One region of the Cecembia calidifontis genome, then DNA from elsewhere that is predicted to be linked to it. Evidence: riboswitches for the same ligand, from Rfam matches in the RefSeq annotation. Region 1 holds a riboswitch; each other region holds the start of a gene.
What was found. Region 1 has a riboswitch for S-adenosylmethionine ahead of BC751_RS18050 (O-acetylhomoserine aminocarboxypropyltransferase/cysteine synthase family protein). Riboswitches for the same ligand answer to the same signal wherever they lie in the genome.

Region 1 (5,344 bases):
GCCAGTGAAGCCCTGGAACCCATCTTCCTCAGAGAGCACGAACATAGGTGTATGCACGGGGTGGATTTCTTCTTTACCAATTTTGGTAGAAACCTATTTAATCATTCACATTAATTTCCTGAAAGGGATTAAATAGAAAGACCATGAAAAACATGAAAAAATTACTATATAGTTTTGCCATCTCAATGTTGCCTTTCTTAGTGCAGGCACAATTTGATGGGGAATTCGTCAAGCCCAGAACAGGAAAATTCCTACTCCAAAATGCAACTGTCGTTACAGTTACTAAAGGCACTTTGGAAAAAACCAGTGTCTTGATTGATAATGGAAAAATTCTGGCAGTAGGTCAGAATATCCAGGAAGCTGATGCTGAAATCATTGATTGTAGTGGCCATTACATCTATCCTGGAATGGTGGATGCCGGAAGCAGATTGGGACTTGTGGAAGTCAATTCATTGCCTGAAACCCAAGACTATGCGGAAATAGGCCAGGTTACTCCCAACATGCAGGCCTTGGTAGCGGTAAACCCCAATTCAGTTGCCATTCCGGTTACCAGAGTCAGCGGTGTAACTACTACTTTGGCAGTACCCTCCGGAGGCCTTTTCCCTGGTACTGCTGCCTTGATCAATCTGAACGGCTATACCCCTGACCAAATGTTTGCGGGATTCAAGGGGGTCGTACTTAACTTTCCTTCCTCTGCGCGCCGAAGTACCTGGGACAGAAGAAGTGATGAAGATATAAAGAAAGAGGCTGAAGCAGCACAAAAGACCCTGAATGATATTTGGTCAAGAGCTGAAACCTATTATCAGTTGCAAAAAGCTAAGGCAGAATTGCAATACTATCCTGAAATGGAGCAATTAGCCAAAGTAATTGCAGGAGAATTGCCACTATTGGTTGAGGTGAATGCAGCTTCGGATATTTTATCCGCAATTGATTGGATAAAATCAAAAAAAGTAAAGGCTATACTTATGGGAGTCGCAGAAGGTTGGAGAGTTGCAGATAAAATTGCAGCAGCAGGCATTCCGGTAATTGTTGGCCCAATGCTATCTATTCCTACCAGACAATCAGACAGGTATGATGCCGCATATACCAATCCTGGAAAAATGGCAAAAGCAGGGGTAAAAGTGGTTATAAGAAGCAATGATGCAGAAAATACAAGGAACTTGCCTTTTAATGCCGGATTTGCTGCTGCCTATGGCATGGGGAAAGAAGAAGCCCTAAAAGCGATCACCATCAATGCTGCAGAAGTTTTTGGCATTGCAGACAGGATGGGTTCCATTGAAGTTGGAAAAGACGCCACCCTTTTTGTTTCCACCGGAGATCCCTTTGAAACCAAATCACAAATATTGCATGTATTTATTGATGGCTACAGGGTACCGATGAGCAGTAGGCATATCAAATTATATCAGGAATTTCTGGAAAGATCACCAGGTTTGGAAAAAAACTAAATCTGATTTAAGTTTAGGCCGCAGCCGATATTGGCTGCGGCTTTGTTTTTAAATCAACAATATGATAGTCAGTACTACACCACAATTAGAGGGTTATAAAATCACCGCTTACCTGGGCATTGTATCGGGCGAAACCATCATAGGTGCAAATGTTTTCAAAGATTTTTTTGCAAGTATTACCGATATTGTGGGCGGCAGATCCGGTGCCTACGAAAGGGTATTGCGGGAAGCAAAGGCCACAGCAATGGCAGAAATGGAAATGCAGGCCAAAGCTATGGGAGCTAATGCAGTCATAGGCATTGACCTGGATTATGAAACGATTAGAGACGGCATGTTGATGGTAACCGCTGCCGGAACAGCGGTTAAGATAGAAAAAGTCTTTAATTGACAATTTCAATTTTCCCAGACCCTACCTCTCCCCGAATGGTGGTGGAAGAACCGTTATTGATATTCAAAGTGCCTGAGGTAGACTGAGAAGTCCCGACCCTGGCCGAACCGCTTCCAACGGTAATGTTATAATTAAAATCCCTCAGATTGCTGGTAGTCTGAATGTAAATATTTCCAGAAGACGCTCTTAAAGCAGTCTGGGGGCTTAATCCAGAATTGGTGGCAAACAATTGGCCAGAGGATATGTAAATGCTTCCAATTGACCGAACATTGGACATCTCAATTTTTCCCGAACTGGTTTGAGCGGTAACCAAACCTGTTACGTCTCTCAGGATAATTTCTCCACTGGATACTGATGCCTCCACATTCCCTTCTACCCTGATTATCTCCAATTTACCGGAAGAAACATTCCCTTCAATATCCCCTAAAACATCTTCCAATTTACCTCTTCCTGAAACCAATTCCACATTCAAGCGAGGGATGGCAACATTTTTCACAAAAATCTCTCCCGAGCCCACTTCTATTTCAGCTGAATTGCTCACTACATTTTCTACAGTTACTTTGCCAGAGTCTGCTTCCAGATCAAGCAGCATATTCCTCGGGCCTGTAAGTCTGATAAAACCTTCACCTTTAGCTCCTCCACTGAAGAGCCTGTTGTTCGTTTCAACAGTAACTACAAGGGTACTTCCTACTACCCTGTATTTCACTTCAAATTTTTTATTGGAATTGGAACGCAGTTCTGCATTCAAACTCAACACCTGTCTCCCACTCGCCCCAGTATATTGTACCTCAAGAAACTCTGCATCAACCTCAATTTTGGTAATGCCCTCAAAATCCTGCTGAATCTCGGAAACAACTGATAAATCATCCCCTAGGCAGCTTGTAAGTGAACTCAAAACAAGTCCTATCAGGAATAAACGTAAGGATTGGGTGATTTTTGATCGGAAAAACAAAGGCTTGAATCCGAATTGCAATGAGATGTTTTTCATGGAACGATTAAATATTTAACAATGAAATTTACACCGCGAAACAAATGCCAGTTTTTCTAAAAAACTAACCCAAGAAAAAATATTTTCATACCATTACTTGCTTTAAAAGATAAGCCCCTATTATTTTGTGATATCTTTCACTTTTTACGTGAAGGATTTATAAAGAAGAGGCGAGAGACAGGCTCACAGACCCTCTGGCAACCTGGAAAATCCAAGGTGCCAATTCCTGCCGGTAGATAATATCGTCATCCGGAAATATAAATTCTGAACATATGAATTTACAACAGCCCTCTGTACAGGTAAATAATCAAAAATCCATTTCCTGCTCTAAAATCAACATCATGCATTGTTGCATGTGATTTTGTTGTTAAATTACATCTTTCCTATTTACTCTATAGGATTTAAAAAATTTCCCACCTTTAAATCTCATTTCAATGGCTAACTACAGATTTGAAACCCTACAATTGCATGCAGGCCAAAGCCCAGACCCTACCACCAATTCAAGGGCAGTGCCAATTTACCAAACCACTTCCTATGTTTTTGACTCCGCTGATCATGGCGCTAATCTTTTTGCCCTCAAGGAATTCGGGAACATCTATACCCGGATCATGAACCCTACAACAGATGTTTTTGAAAAAAGAGTGGCCGCTCTCGAAGGTGGGGTTGCAGCTGTTGCCACATCCTCCGGACAAGCTGCACAATTCCTGGCTTTGAACAATATCATTCAGGCTGGAGAAAATTTCGTATCTACCTCTTTTCTTTATGGTGGTACGTATAATCAGTTCAAAGTCGCATTTAAGCGTATTGGAATTGAGGCGAGATTTGCAAAAGGCGACAGTCCAGCAGATTTTGAAAAGCTCATCGATCACAAAACCAAAGCCCTATATTTGGAAACCATTGGCAACCCGGAGTTCAATATACCTGATTTTGAAGCCATTGCCCATTTGGCCAAAAAGCATGACCTTCCCTTAGTGGTGGACAATACTTTTGGGGCCGGAGGTTACCTCTTCCAGCCCTTAAAGCATGGCGCCAACATTGTTACTTCCTCTGCTACCAAATGGATTGGTGGCCATGGCACATCAATCGGTGGAATCATTATAGATGGAGGCAATTACAACTGGGGAAATGGAAAATTCCCTCAGTTTACAGAGCCTTCTGAAGGCTACCATGGATTGAAATTCTGGGAAGTTTTTGGAGAAAATAACCCATTAGGGCTACCGAATATCGCCTTTGCCATCAGGGCAAGGGTGGAAGGCCTGAGGGATTTTGGCCCAGCTTTGAGCCCATTCAACTCTTTTTTATTGTTACAGGGTTTGGAAACCCTTTCCCTTAGGGTTCAGAGAACAGTAGACAATGCACTTGAGATAGCTAATTGGCTAGAGTCTCATCCTCAGGTACAGAAAGTAAATTACCCTGGCCTTGCATCTTCGCCCTATCATTCCCTGGCAAAAAAATACTTGAAAAACGGATATGGCGGAGTATTGAGTTTTGAGATCAAAGGAGATAAAGAAAGTACCTCTGACTTTATCAATAACCTCAAATTGATTTCCCACCTGGCCAATGTAGGAGATGCCAAGACCCTTATAATTCAACCTGCTGCCACCACGCACCAACAGTTGAGCCATGAGGAACAACTGGCTGCCGGGGTTACCCCAACCCTATTACGTCTCTCACTTGGCATCGAACACATTGAGGACATCAAGGAAGACCTACAACAGGCTTTTGACAAAATCTCGTAAGTGATTGAGCAGAACTAAAGCATTAGAAAACCTATATAAACCTTTCCTTTGGGGAATATCTCCCCAATGGGTTAAAAAAAAAGCGCGTTAAGCCTTTTCAAAAATGAATTTAGCAAGTAATTACCTGATATTAGACATGGCGCAGGAAACCTACACATATGAAGGTGAATTGGAATTGGAATCCGGAGAAAAACTGAATGGATTTGAAATAGCATATACTACGCAAGGACATCTAACCCCTGAAAAAGACAATGTGGTCTGGGTAATCCATGCCCTTACTGGCGATGCCAATGTTCAGGACTGGTGGAATGGATTGGTCGGTGAAGACAAATTTTATGATCCTTCGAGGCATTTCATCGTCTGTGCCAATTTATTGGGGTCATGCTACGGCTCCACCAATCCCCTTTCAGAGAATCCCGGTACTGGACAGCCATATTATTATGATTTCCCCAACCTGACCACCCGGGATTTGGCCAATAGTCTGGAAACATTACGGATTCATTTGGGAATTTCCGGCATCCACACCTTAATTGGAGGGTCTTTGGGAGGCCAGGTTGCTTTGGAATGGGCTTATACATTGGGAGAAAAGGTCAAAAACTCCATCATTCTTGCTTCCAATGCCAAGACCTCTCCATGGATAATCGGCTTCAATGAATGCCAGAGAATGGCCATAGAAGCTGACGCCAGCTGGGGCGATAAAAATCCAGCAGCAGGTAAAAAAGGCCTCGAAGCAGCGCGGGCAATTGCTATGATTTCCTATAGACATCCACAGGATTTCGCCATA
Region 2 (5,344 bases), 1.3 Mb from region 1:
CCGGCGTAGGCAATATTGGAATAGTGGATTTTGATGTAGTAGATGACAGTAATCTTCAAAGACAAGTCCTTTTTGGAATAGATCAAATAGGGAATCCAAAAGTAATCGCCGCTAAAAAAAGATTAGAACATATTAATCCGCATATCAAAATCAATATTTATAACAAGCAACTTACTTCACAGAATGCGCTGGAAATCATTAAAGATTATGATGTGGTGGCTGATGGAACGGACAATTTCCCGACCCGTTATTTGGTGAATGATGCCTGTGTTCTACTTGATAAAACCAATGTTTATGCTTCTATTTTTCAATTTGAAGGTCAGGTTTCTGTTTTTAACTTTAGAAACAAAAATGGAGTTCTAGGTCCTAATTATAGGGACCTATACCCTACCCCTCCTCCTCCTGGCCTGGTCCCAAATTGTGCAGAAGGCGGTGTTCTTGGCGTGTTACCTGGAATCATTGGAAGCTTACAAGCACTTGAAGTAATAAAAGTAATTACTGGAGTTGGAGAGCCATTAAGTGGGAAACTTTACACTTTCGATGCATTAACTTTTCATTCAAGAACTTTTACCATCACCCGGAAATCAAACAATCCTTTAAACGGGGATAATCCATCAATACATAAACTGATGGATTATGAACAATTCTGTGGAATTCCTGCAGTTGAACGAAAAGTGAAAGAAGTGACTGTGGAAGAGTTTCTTCAGATGAAAAGCAAAGGGATGGATTTTCAATTAATTGATGTAAGAGAAATTCATGAATTTGAAGAATCAAATCTAAATGGTTTGCTTATTCCCCTTTCAGAGATTACCCATAAAGCAGATTTGATTTCTAGAAACAAAAAAGTAATTATTCATTGCAGATCTGGAGCAAGAAGTGCTAAAGCAATCCGGGAGTTGGAAGATAAGTTTCAATTTGAAAATCTTTTCAACTTAAAAGGTGGAATTCTAGCATATTCACAATTGGAAAAAACAATGATAAAAACCTGATTATTAACCTTAAAAACACCTTTAGGTTAACTAAATATAACCCTTCCTGAATTCACAAGGAGAAAGTTTTTCAAAATTATAGTTCAAAAATAAAATTATTTCAACAGCACATTCTTGATCTGAATTTCCAGAAATATTATGCATAATCGAAAAAAAACTCTACCTTTGCAGACCTAAAAAAAGTGGCATTAGGCCATTTTAATCAAGACATCTTAACAAAAACAATTATGAAATCACTAGAGATTATAGGGTTTAAAAGAGCAAATCTCGATAGTGCAGAACTTAAGCAGATCCGTGAGGAAGGAAATGTTCCTTGTGTGGTTTATGGTCCCGCTATCAAAGAGCAGATCCACTTCTATTCTCCTGCTATCCTGTTCAGGGATTTGATCTACACTCCGGATGTGCACATGGTTGACCTTAACATAGAAGGTCAAAAAATGAAGGCAGTATTAAAAGATGCTCAGTTCCACCCGGTTTCTGAGGTGTTGATGCATGCTGACTTCTTGGCTTTCTCTGAAGACAAACCAATCAAATTTGAAATCCCAGTTGAAATCGTGGGTACCTCTCCAGGTGTTCAAAAAGGTGGTAAACTGGAAATGAAAACAAGAAAACTAGCTGTAAAAGGTTTGGCTGCAAACCTGCCTGACAGAATTCAAGTTGATATTTCCGGTTTGGAATTGGGTAAATCTTTCAAAGTTGGTGAATTGAAGGTGGAAGGTTTTGAAATCCTTACCTCATCAAATGTTTCCGTGGTTACCATCGGGATTCCAAGAGCACTTAGAGGTAAAAAAGCTGAATAATTCAGATTCAAATTACCAATATTCGAAATCCTGCTTAATCCTTAAGCAGGATTTTTTATTTTTGCCAACCATTGAAAAAACATACTCTCCATGAAATACCTCATCGTGGGACTTGGAAATATAGGCCCGGAATACGAATTGACAAGACATAACGTGGGCTTCCTGACAGTTGACCGGATGGCTGAAAAATTTGGCGCAGAATGGAAAAGTGACCGCTTGGCCTTTACTGCCCATTTTAAACACAAGGGCAGACAGATTTACCTGATCAAACCCACTACTTATATGAACCTTAGTGGCAAGGCTGTCAATTATTGGATGAAGGAACTGGACATCCCCAAAGAAAACATTATGGTCATCGTAGATGATGTGGCCCTTCCTTTTGGAAAATTAAGGATGCGGGCTAAAGGCTCTTCTGCAGGGCATAATGGACTCAAAAATATTGAAGCCCTCTGCGGTGGTCAGGATTACCCAAGACTAAGATTCGGAATAGGTGATGATTTTCCTAAAGGCAAACAGGTGGAATACGTTCTGGGTAGATGGACCCAAAAGGAAATTGACGAACTTCCTATTTTTATGGATAAAGCCATTGACATGTGCTTAAGCTTCTGCACCATCGGCATCAATATGACAATGACGCAATTTAATGATTAATACTATTGTACCAAGTACAATGTACCAAGTACCAAGTACGTCCTTACATCGGGTCTTTTTGGCAAAAGGGTAATGTATTGGGGCAGGAAAAGATAGAAGAAAACGAAAAAACAAGAGTGAATAATTCGAGAAGTTTGCTTTTGAACTTCCACTGACTTTACTTTGCAATCAATTCAGGCGGAGATTTATAAAGAAGAGGCGAGAGAACAGGCTCTAAGACCCTCTGGCAACCATCCTCAAGCTCAGGAAAGGTGCCAAAACCTGCCCAAATAGGGAACTATAAATTAGTTTATATGACGACAAGGAAAATATTTTTGAGGCAAGTACCAAGTACCAAATACCAGGAAAACAAACGCCTTTACTCCAAATTCTCCAAGCTTTATCTTTACATACATTCCCTTAACACCGCATTAGTTTTAAGTTTTAAGGAAATTTGCCTGATAAATGACAATACCAAATCATTTCACAATACCCTTTTGCCATTCTCTCAAACACCTATTCTCTAAAAACAAGATCCGATATGCATCATTTTGAAACGAAAGCCATAAGACTCAGCAGCACCAAATCCAACCAAAGAGAACACTCCTCCCCCATTTATCTGACTTCATCCTTTACTTTCGAAAGTGCCGAGGAAGCCAGACAAATGTTCGCAGACGAAATCGAAGGAAACATTTATTCTAGATATTCCAATCCAAATACAGCCGAACTTATCCAAAAAGTCTGTGCAGCGGAAGGAACAGATGATGGCATAGCCACCGCCTCGGGTATGGCGGCCATGTTTGGAAGCATTGCCTCTTTGCTTCAACATGGAGACCATATTTTGGCATCACGGTCTTTGTTCGGCTCCACCCATCAACTGCTTACCAAAGTCTTCCCAAAATGGGGAATCACTTCCACTTATGGAGATATCTCGGATATAGCAAATTGGGAAAAGCTACTTCAACCCAACACCAAAATGCTGTTTATTGAAACCCCATCCAACCCAGGTTTGGAAATCATTGATCTGGAATGGGCTGGAAAATTTGCAGCCGCCCATAACCTGATTTTGGTCGTGGACAATTGTTTTGCAACACCTTATTTACAACACCCGGCAAAATGGGGAGCCCATATCGTTACACATTCTGCTACCAAATACATTGATGGTCAGGGGAGGGTATTGGGAGGATTGATTCTGGGCAAACAAAACCTCATAGACGAAGTCACCTATTTCACAAGGCATACCGGTCCATCCATGTCTCCTTTCAATGCCTGGATCCTTTCGAAAAGCATGGAAACCTTAGCGGTAAGAATGGACAGGCATTGCTCAAATGCCCTTGCAGTAGCATCATACTTTAAAGACAACAGGGATCTGGATTTTGTCAAATATCCATTCCTTCCATCTCATCCACAGTTTGAACTTGCCCAAAAACAGATGAAAGCAGGAGGAGGTATTATCACACTGACTTTAAAAGGAGGACTTTCTAGAGCACAAAGGTTTATTGATAGCCTAAAAATGATCTCTATCACGCCAAATCTAGGAGATAGCAGGAGCATTGTAACGCATCCTGCCTCCACCACACACAGTAAACTTAGTAATGAGGAAAGACAAAAAGTTGGAATCACAGATGGCTTGATCAGGATCTCTGTGGGTTTGGAACACGTAGATGATATAATTCAAGATATAGAGATGGCCTTAGAAAAGTCCAGATAACATCGAATTTACAAATCCTCCGTTCTAGGATATCATTGTTTTACAAGAGGGCAAAATAACTGCCCTCTGATTTTTTCTTTGTCTATTTGTAGCAAAACCACCTAACTTTTCGTCTTAAGCGTATAAAATCCATTCACTATGAAAAATGTCATCTTACTCTTAACCGCGATTTTTTTGGCAGCTGCTTCCTGCAATCCTGTCCAAAATTCGGATATTGAACCTGTGGAAGCTAACCTAAGACAATTGACCAGTAATGAGGCTGAGATGGTCCAAAGCAATGTGGATTTTGCCCTCCGCTTTTTTCAGGAGATGGAGAAAGAAAACTTGGACAATCATTTCACAGGGCCATTTAGCATCCATCAGGCACTTTCTATGGCCATGAACGGCAATGAAGGTGATATTTTACAGGAGTACCTAGATGTTTTGGCCTTCCATGGGCTGACAAAAGAAGAGGCCAATACAGCTATAAAAAGCCTAACAGAATATTTAAAAAATGTAGACCCAAAGGTTAAAGTCAATATTGCCAATGGTATTTGGTATAGAGAAGGATTAAGGGTTCAGGCACCATTTAAAACAGCCATGGAAACTTATTTCAATGCAAATATCAGTGCGCTCAACTTTGAACATCCCAATGCCCATCAGGTCATCAACAATTGGATTGCATCCCAGACCAATGATCTGATCAAGGATATGCTCAATAGTATTCCAAGAGAAGCAGTGATGTACCTTGTGAATGCCATTTATTTCAAAGGAGATTGGAAGTTCCAATTCGACCCTCAAAAGACCAAAAAAGAACCCTTCTTTCCCGAAAAAGGCGGATCGGTTCAGGTGGATATGATGGAATCCAAAGAAAAAGTTACCCTAAAAACCGGAGGAAATGGGAGGGTGAATTATTTAGAAATCCCCTATAGTACGGGACAATACCAAATGGCTATTATCCAAGCCAATTCGGGAACCTTAAGCAGCATCCTTCCAGAAATCACCACCGAAAATCTGGCGCTGTGGTCTGAAAACTCAAGGGAATCAAACGTCATCCTAAAAATGCCTAAATTTAAAATGAGGTATAAGGAGGAAAATTTAAACAGTAAATTAGAAAACATGGGATTGGTAACACCATTCAGTCCAAATCCCGCCAATTTCACCAAAATCTTTGAGGGCTCGTTTCCTCCCATGCTGATCTCAAGAGTCATTCATGAAGCGCTAATTGAAGTGGA
Region 3 (5,344 bases), 1.4 Mb from region 1:
TACCATTAAGTTCCAGAAAATAAAGGCTTCGACAGAACTTCACTTCAGACGGGTAGCTTCCTATGATAAAAACCTTGGCTCTGCTAAGGTTTTGGTAGCGGAAGATAACCTCGTCAACCAAATTATGATCAATAAATTTTTGACCAAGTGGGGTGTAGGAGAAATTGTAATTGCAGAAAATGGTCAACAGGCCATAAAGGAGTTTGAATTGCATGACTTCAATCTGATTTTATTGGATCTCCAAATGCCAGAAATGGATGGGTTTGAGGTTGCTTCATTCATCAGGAATCATCCTGATTTTCAAAAAAGAAATGTTCCGATCATTGCGCTGACAGCCTCTTCTCTTATAGATGTCAAGGTTCAACTGGAAGAAGTTGGTATGGATGACTTTATCCCCAAACCCTTCAATCCTGATAGTCTTTATTCAAAAATTATCCGGTTTTTAAAGATTTAATTTTTGTTTGGACTGCTTTACTTATGGAGATTGGTTTTATTTTTGGGATGTAAATATTTTGTATGAGACTCTTATTGACCGGTCTTTTCTTGGTTACCTTTTTCCCCCTTGTATTGGGGCAAGAATCCCAATCCAGTAGGGCTACCATGTATTTTACGATGGGCAGGACAGGTACAAATCTGAGAGAGTTCAATCAAATGCTTGAAAATAAAGGTCTTAGCCCGATGAGAAAGGGGTATACTAATTTCAATTTTGGTTATCAGGCAAGGTATAATGATTTTATTCTTGGAGTGGAATTGTTTCATAACCCTGGACCAAAGTCACTTTTTAATGGCTATGAAATTGATTACCGTACCACAAGGTTTAATGTCAATGTTGGATTTTCATTTACAGAAGAAGGACCTTTTCAGTTGATCCATTATATGTCTGTTGGTTCAGGTTTTCTCAATTTTCAAATGTTAAGAGAAAATGAGTTCAGGGACCTGGATGATTTTTTACAAAGTCCTGCACAGGGATTTATTTTAAGAGATGGGAATATCCATAAAAATTCGCTCAATCTTTCCGGTTTCCTGACCGAGATTGGATTTCAATTGAGTTATGATTTACCTATTCCGGGTAGAGATGAAGCTTTAGCCCTAATGGCAAAGTTCGGCTATTCATTTAGCCCCTTTGAAAATTCCTGGAATGTAAATGGGATTAGTTTCAACAGTACGCAATCAGGGGCTTTCCTGAGATTAGGGGCAGGAATAACACTTCCTGATTACAAGTATTTTTATAAAGATGCTTCATTGGGGGTACATATATTTTATGGGCTCAATTTTACCAGTCCGGATTTCTTCAACGAACACTTGGTTGATAATGGTCTTCAGCCATTCACCGGAAGACCTAATAATTGGGGGCTCAAAGTATTGGGCTACAGCAAGCAGTTGATGTATGGGATGGACTTTTTTAACCTTGGTCTGGGAGGGAAAGCAAGTGAAACACAAAGCCATAGTTTGAATAGTGTCAGGGTCTATGCTAATGGAGGATTGAAATTATTGGATTTAAGAAACTTGGAAATTGGGGCCCTTGCAGGGATAGGGTTTGGAAATTTAAGATACACCTTGACTTCTGACATAAAACCTGATTTTCCAAGACTTTTTGAAGAACCTGATCATGATGGGTATTTGGCAGCATATGGTGCTATGCTTAAACCTGAGGCGTTCATCACCTACGGTATCCCATTGTCTCAAAAGAAATTTATGGATCTGATACTTGGGATACATGCAGGTTACGAACTGCCTGCCAGCCAATATAAACTGGCAGATTTGGCTATGTTCAAATATATGGCCAATCCTTATTTACAATTCAGTGTTGGGATAAGGCCATAACAGTTAATCTTCAATTTCTACGATAAGTTCTATTTCCACTGCTATATCCATAGGTAATGCATTCATTCCTACAGCAGACCTGGCATGCTTACCCTTCTCTCCGAAAACTTCCACCATCAGGTCCGAAAATCCATTGATGACCTGAGGCTGTTGGGTGAATTCGGGACCGCAATTTACCATACCCAATACTTTTACGATTCTTTTCACCTTGTTGAGGTCCCCTAATTCTGCTTTGAGGACAGCCAATTGGGCTATTCCTACAAGTCTTGCTGCTTCTTTCCCTTCTTCAATGCTGAGGTCTTTGCCTACTTTGCCGGTGATGTAAGTTCCATCTGGAAGACTTGGCCCCTTTCCTGCTAAGAAAAGCAAATTCCCGGTTTTAACCGCATTGACATAATTGGCAACAGGTTGGCTGGCAGCAGGCAGGTGAATTCCCAAAGAAAGGAGTTTCTCTTCCGCATCCCAATAGGTGTTTTGGGGATCTGTGGAAGAAGTTTTTTCGTTGGAACAAGAAAAAAGAAATGGAAGAATGAAGAGCAACAAGATTTTTTTCATAGAAGGAAGTGTTTGAGCTAGCCTCTAAAATAACTTTGGAGTTTTGAAATTCAAAAAAATGAACCTAATAATGAGAATTTGGAAACTACCGTCCCCTAAAAACAGGTTCCATTTAATTTTTTGCAAGAATTATTGAAATGTGTAATAAAATTCAAGAATAGCCCTTAACTTTGGATATGCTTATCGAGAAAGACCGAGGGATGGGCCCTGAGACGTCTTAGCAACCTGAACACAAGGTGCTAATTCCCCTTCCGGAAAAGCCGGAAAAAGATGAGCGGAAGAATTCCTTTTTCATCCGGTTAGACTCGTTTAAGCTTTTTAATGTTAGATTTATGAAAAGAAGCGAGTTATTACTTTCAATTGCCAAGAAGAGAATTTTGATTTTGGATGGTGCCATGGGTACCATGATTCAGCGTTATAAGCTTTCAGAAGAGGATTTCAGGACCCCGGAATTAAAAAATCACCCCAAACCCTTGAAAGGTAACAATGACCTGCTTTCTCTTTCAAGACCTGATATAATCAAAGCCATTCATGCTGCTTACCTGGAAGCTGGAGCAGATATCATTGAAACCAATACTTTTAGCGGAACTTCAATTGCGCAAGAAGATTATGGACTGGAGCATTTAGCTTATCAGATCAATTTTCAATCTGCAAAAATTGCCCGGGAGGTGGCCGATGAGTTTACTGCAAAAAATCCGGAAAAACCCCGCTTTGTGGCCGGTGCTTTAGGGCCAACCAATAAAACCGCTTCTATTTCCCCTGATGTGAATGACCCTGGTTATCGTGCTATTACTTTTGATCAATTGGCCGAGGCATATAAAGAGCAAGTTAGGGCCCTTTTGGATGGCGGGGCTGATATTTTGCTGGTAGAGACAATATTTGATACACTTAATGCAAAAGCAGCACTTTTTGCTATTCAGGAAGTATTTGAGGAAAGGGGATTGCCTTTGGATCCTGTAGAAGGAGGAGTACCTGTTATGGTTTCGGGGACAATCACAGATGCCTCCGGAAGAACGCTTTCTGGTCAGACTACAGAAGCCTTTTTGATCTCCGTTTCCCATATGCCCCTGTTCAGTGTTGGGCTGAATTGTGCTTTAGGAGCAAAAGAATTAAGACCTTATTTGAAAGTGATGGCTGAAAATGCACCATTTTATGTATCTGCCTATCCCAATGCCGGTTTACCCAATGAATTTGGTCAATATGATCAGGGGGCCAAAGAAATGGCTGATCAGGTCGAGGAATTTTTGAAAGAGGGGTATATCAATATTCTTGGAGGATGTTGCGGAACTACTCCTGAACATATTGCTGCTTTGGCCAAGTTAGCTGAAAAATACCAGCCCCGAACTGTGGAATTTGTCAATACTGGAGATGAGTAAGATTCAAAAACATAATGTCTTGAAATTATCAGGTTTAGAACCTTTGGTTTTTACACCTGAAATCAATTTCGTCAATATAGGAGAACGGACCAATGTAACCGGTTCCAAAAAATTCGCAAAGCTGATCTTGAATGGTCAATTTGATGAGGCTTTGGAAATTGCTCTGGACCAGGTAAGGGGAGGTGCACAGATTTTGGATGTGTGCATGGATGAAGGAATGTTGGATGGTGTGGCAGCGATGGAGAGGTTTCTGAATTTGATTGCCTCAGAACCTGAAATCAGTAAGATTCCCATTATGATTGATTCTTCCCGCTGGGAGATTATTCTTGCCGGGCTTAAATGTATTCAGGGTAAGGGAATTGTCAATTCCATCAGCTTGAAAAACGGAGAGGAGGAGTTTATCCAACAGGCCAAGACCATCAAAAAATTTGGGGCCGCAGTAGTGGTGATGGCTTTTGATGAGCAAGGTCAAGCGGATACCTATCAGAGAAGAATTGATATCTGTAAGCGGAGCTATGACATTTTAGTAAAAAAAGTCAAATTCAATCCTCAGGATATCATCTTCGATCCCAATATTTTTCCTGTAGCCACAGGCATGGAAGAGCACAGGCGCAATGCCTTGGATTTTTTTCTTGCGACCAAGTGGATCAAGGAAAATCTGCCAGGAGCCAAAGTAAGCGGCGGCGTAAGTAATGTGAGTTTTTCTTTTAGGGGAAATAATCCTGTGAGGGAAGCCATGCATGCTGCGTTTTTGTACCATGCCATCCGCCATGGAATGGATATGGGTATAGTAAATCCCACCATGTTGGAGGTTTATGATGATATACCGAAGGATTTATTGGAAAAGGTGGAAGATGTTCTTTTTGATCGGTCAGATAATGCAACGGAAGCTTTGTTGGCATTTGCAGAGACAGTCAAATCCCAGGACAAAAAAGAAATTGTTTCAGAAGCTTGGAGGCAGGACTCAGTAGAGAAAAGGATTGAGCATGCACTGGTCAAAGGAATCATTGATTATATCATTGAAGATACCGAGGAGGCCCGCCTGAAGTATCAAAATCCCCTGAAAGTCATAGAAGGTCCATTAATGGATGGGATGAATGTGGTGGGAGACCTTTTTGGAGAGGGGAAGATGTTTTTGCCCCAGGTGGTCAAATCAGCTCGGGTGATGAAAAAGGCAGTGGCCTATCTGGAACCATTTATGCCTAAGCTTGGGGATACCGGCTACAGCCAGGAACAGAGTAGCATCAAAAAAATCCTGTTGGCTACAGTCAAGGGCGATGTTCATGATATCGGTAAGAATATAGTTGGAGTAGTATTGGCCTGCAATAGTTACCAGATCATTGATCTGGGTGTGATGGTAGATGCCCAAAAAATCATTGATGAAGCCTTAAAAAACAAGGTGGATATTATCGGGCTTAGTGGCCTGATCACCCCTTCTCTGGATGAAATGGTCAATGTAGCTTCTGAAATGGATAGGCAGGGACTGAAGATTCCTTTGTTGATAGGAGGAGCCACCACCTCAAGGATACACACAGCGGTAAAAATTGACCCGGTGTACAGCGGGACAGTGGTCCACGTTACAGATGCTT

Region 2: it holds a riboswitch for S-adenosylmethionine, as region 1 does, so the genes downstream of both, BC751_RS12360 (trans-sulfuration enzyme family protein) here and BC751_RS18050 (O-acetylhomoserine aminocarboxypropyltransferase/cysteine synthase family protein) in region 1, are expected to answer to the same signal.
Region 3: it holds a riboswitch for S-adenosylmethionine, as region 1 does, so the genes downstream of both, BC751_RS12155 (homocysteine S-methyltransferase family protein) here and BC751_RS18050 (O-acetylhomoserine aminocarboxypropyltransferase/cysteine synthase family protein) in region 1, are expected to answer to the same signal.

The regions. Positions count from the first base shown of each region.
Region 1 is NZ_SGXG01000001.1:4,188,099-4,193,442, forward strand. It holds gene BC751_RS18030 (amidohydrolase family protein) at 1-114, shown strand, start outside; gene BC751_RS18035 (amidohydrolase family protein) at 153-1,445, shown strand; gene BC751_RS18040 (YbjQ family protein) at 1,507-1,833, shown strand; gene BC751_RS18045 (DUF4097 family beta strand repeat-containing protein) at 1,826-2,821, opposite strand; SAM riboswitch class I at 2,976-3,085, shown strand; gene BC751_RS18050 (O-acetylhomoserine aminocarboxypropyltransferase/cysteine synthase family protein) at 3,256-4,560, shown strand; gene BC751_RS18055 (homoserine O-acetyltransferase family protein) at 4,664-5,344, shown strand, end outside.
Region 2 is NZ_SGXG01000001.1:2,859,725-2,865,068, reverse strand. It holds gene moeB (molybdopterin-synthase adenylyltransferase MoeB) at 1-989, shown strand, start outside; gene BC751_RS12370 (50S ribosomal protein L25/general stress protein Ctc) at 1,217-1,789, shown strand; gene pth (aminoacyl-tRNA hydrolase) at 1,880-2,440, shown strand; SAM riboswitch class I at 2,623-2,726, shown strand; gene BC751_RS12360 (trans-sulfuration enzyme family protein) at 2,961-4,130, shown strand; gene BC751_RS12355 (serpin family protein) at 4,269-5,344, shown strand, end outside.
Region 3 is NZ_SGXG01000001.1:2,803,254-2,808,597, forward strand. It holds gene BC751_RS12140 (PAS domain S-box protein) at 1-454, shown strand, start outside; gene BC751_RS12145 (hypothetical protein) at 517-1,824, shown strand; gene BC751_RS12150 (RidA family protein) at 1,828-2,379, opposite strand; SAM riboswitch class I at 2,557-2,656, shown strand; gene BC751_RS12155 (homocysteine S-methyltransferase family protein) at 2,712-3,755, shown strand; gene metH (methionine synthase) at 3,748-5,344, shown strand, end outside.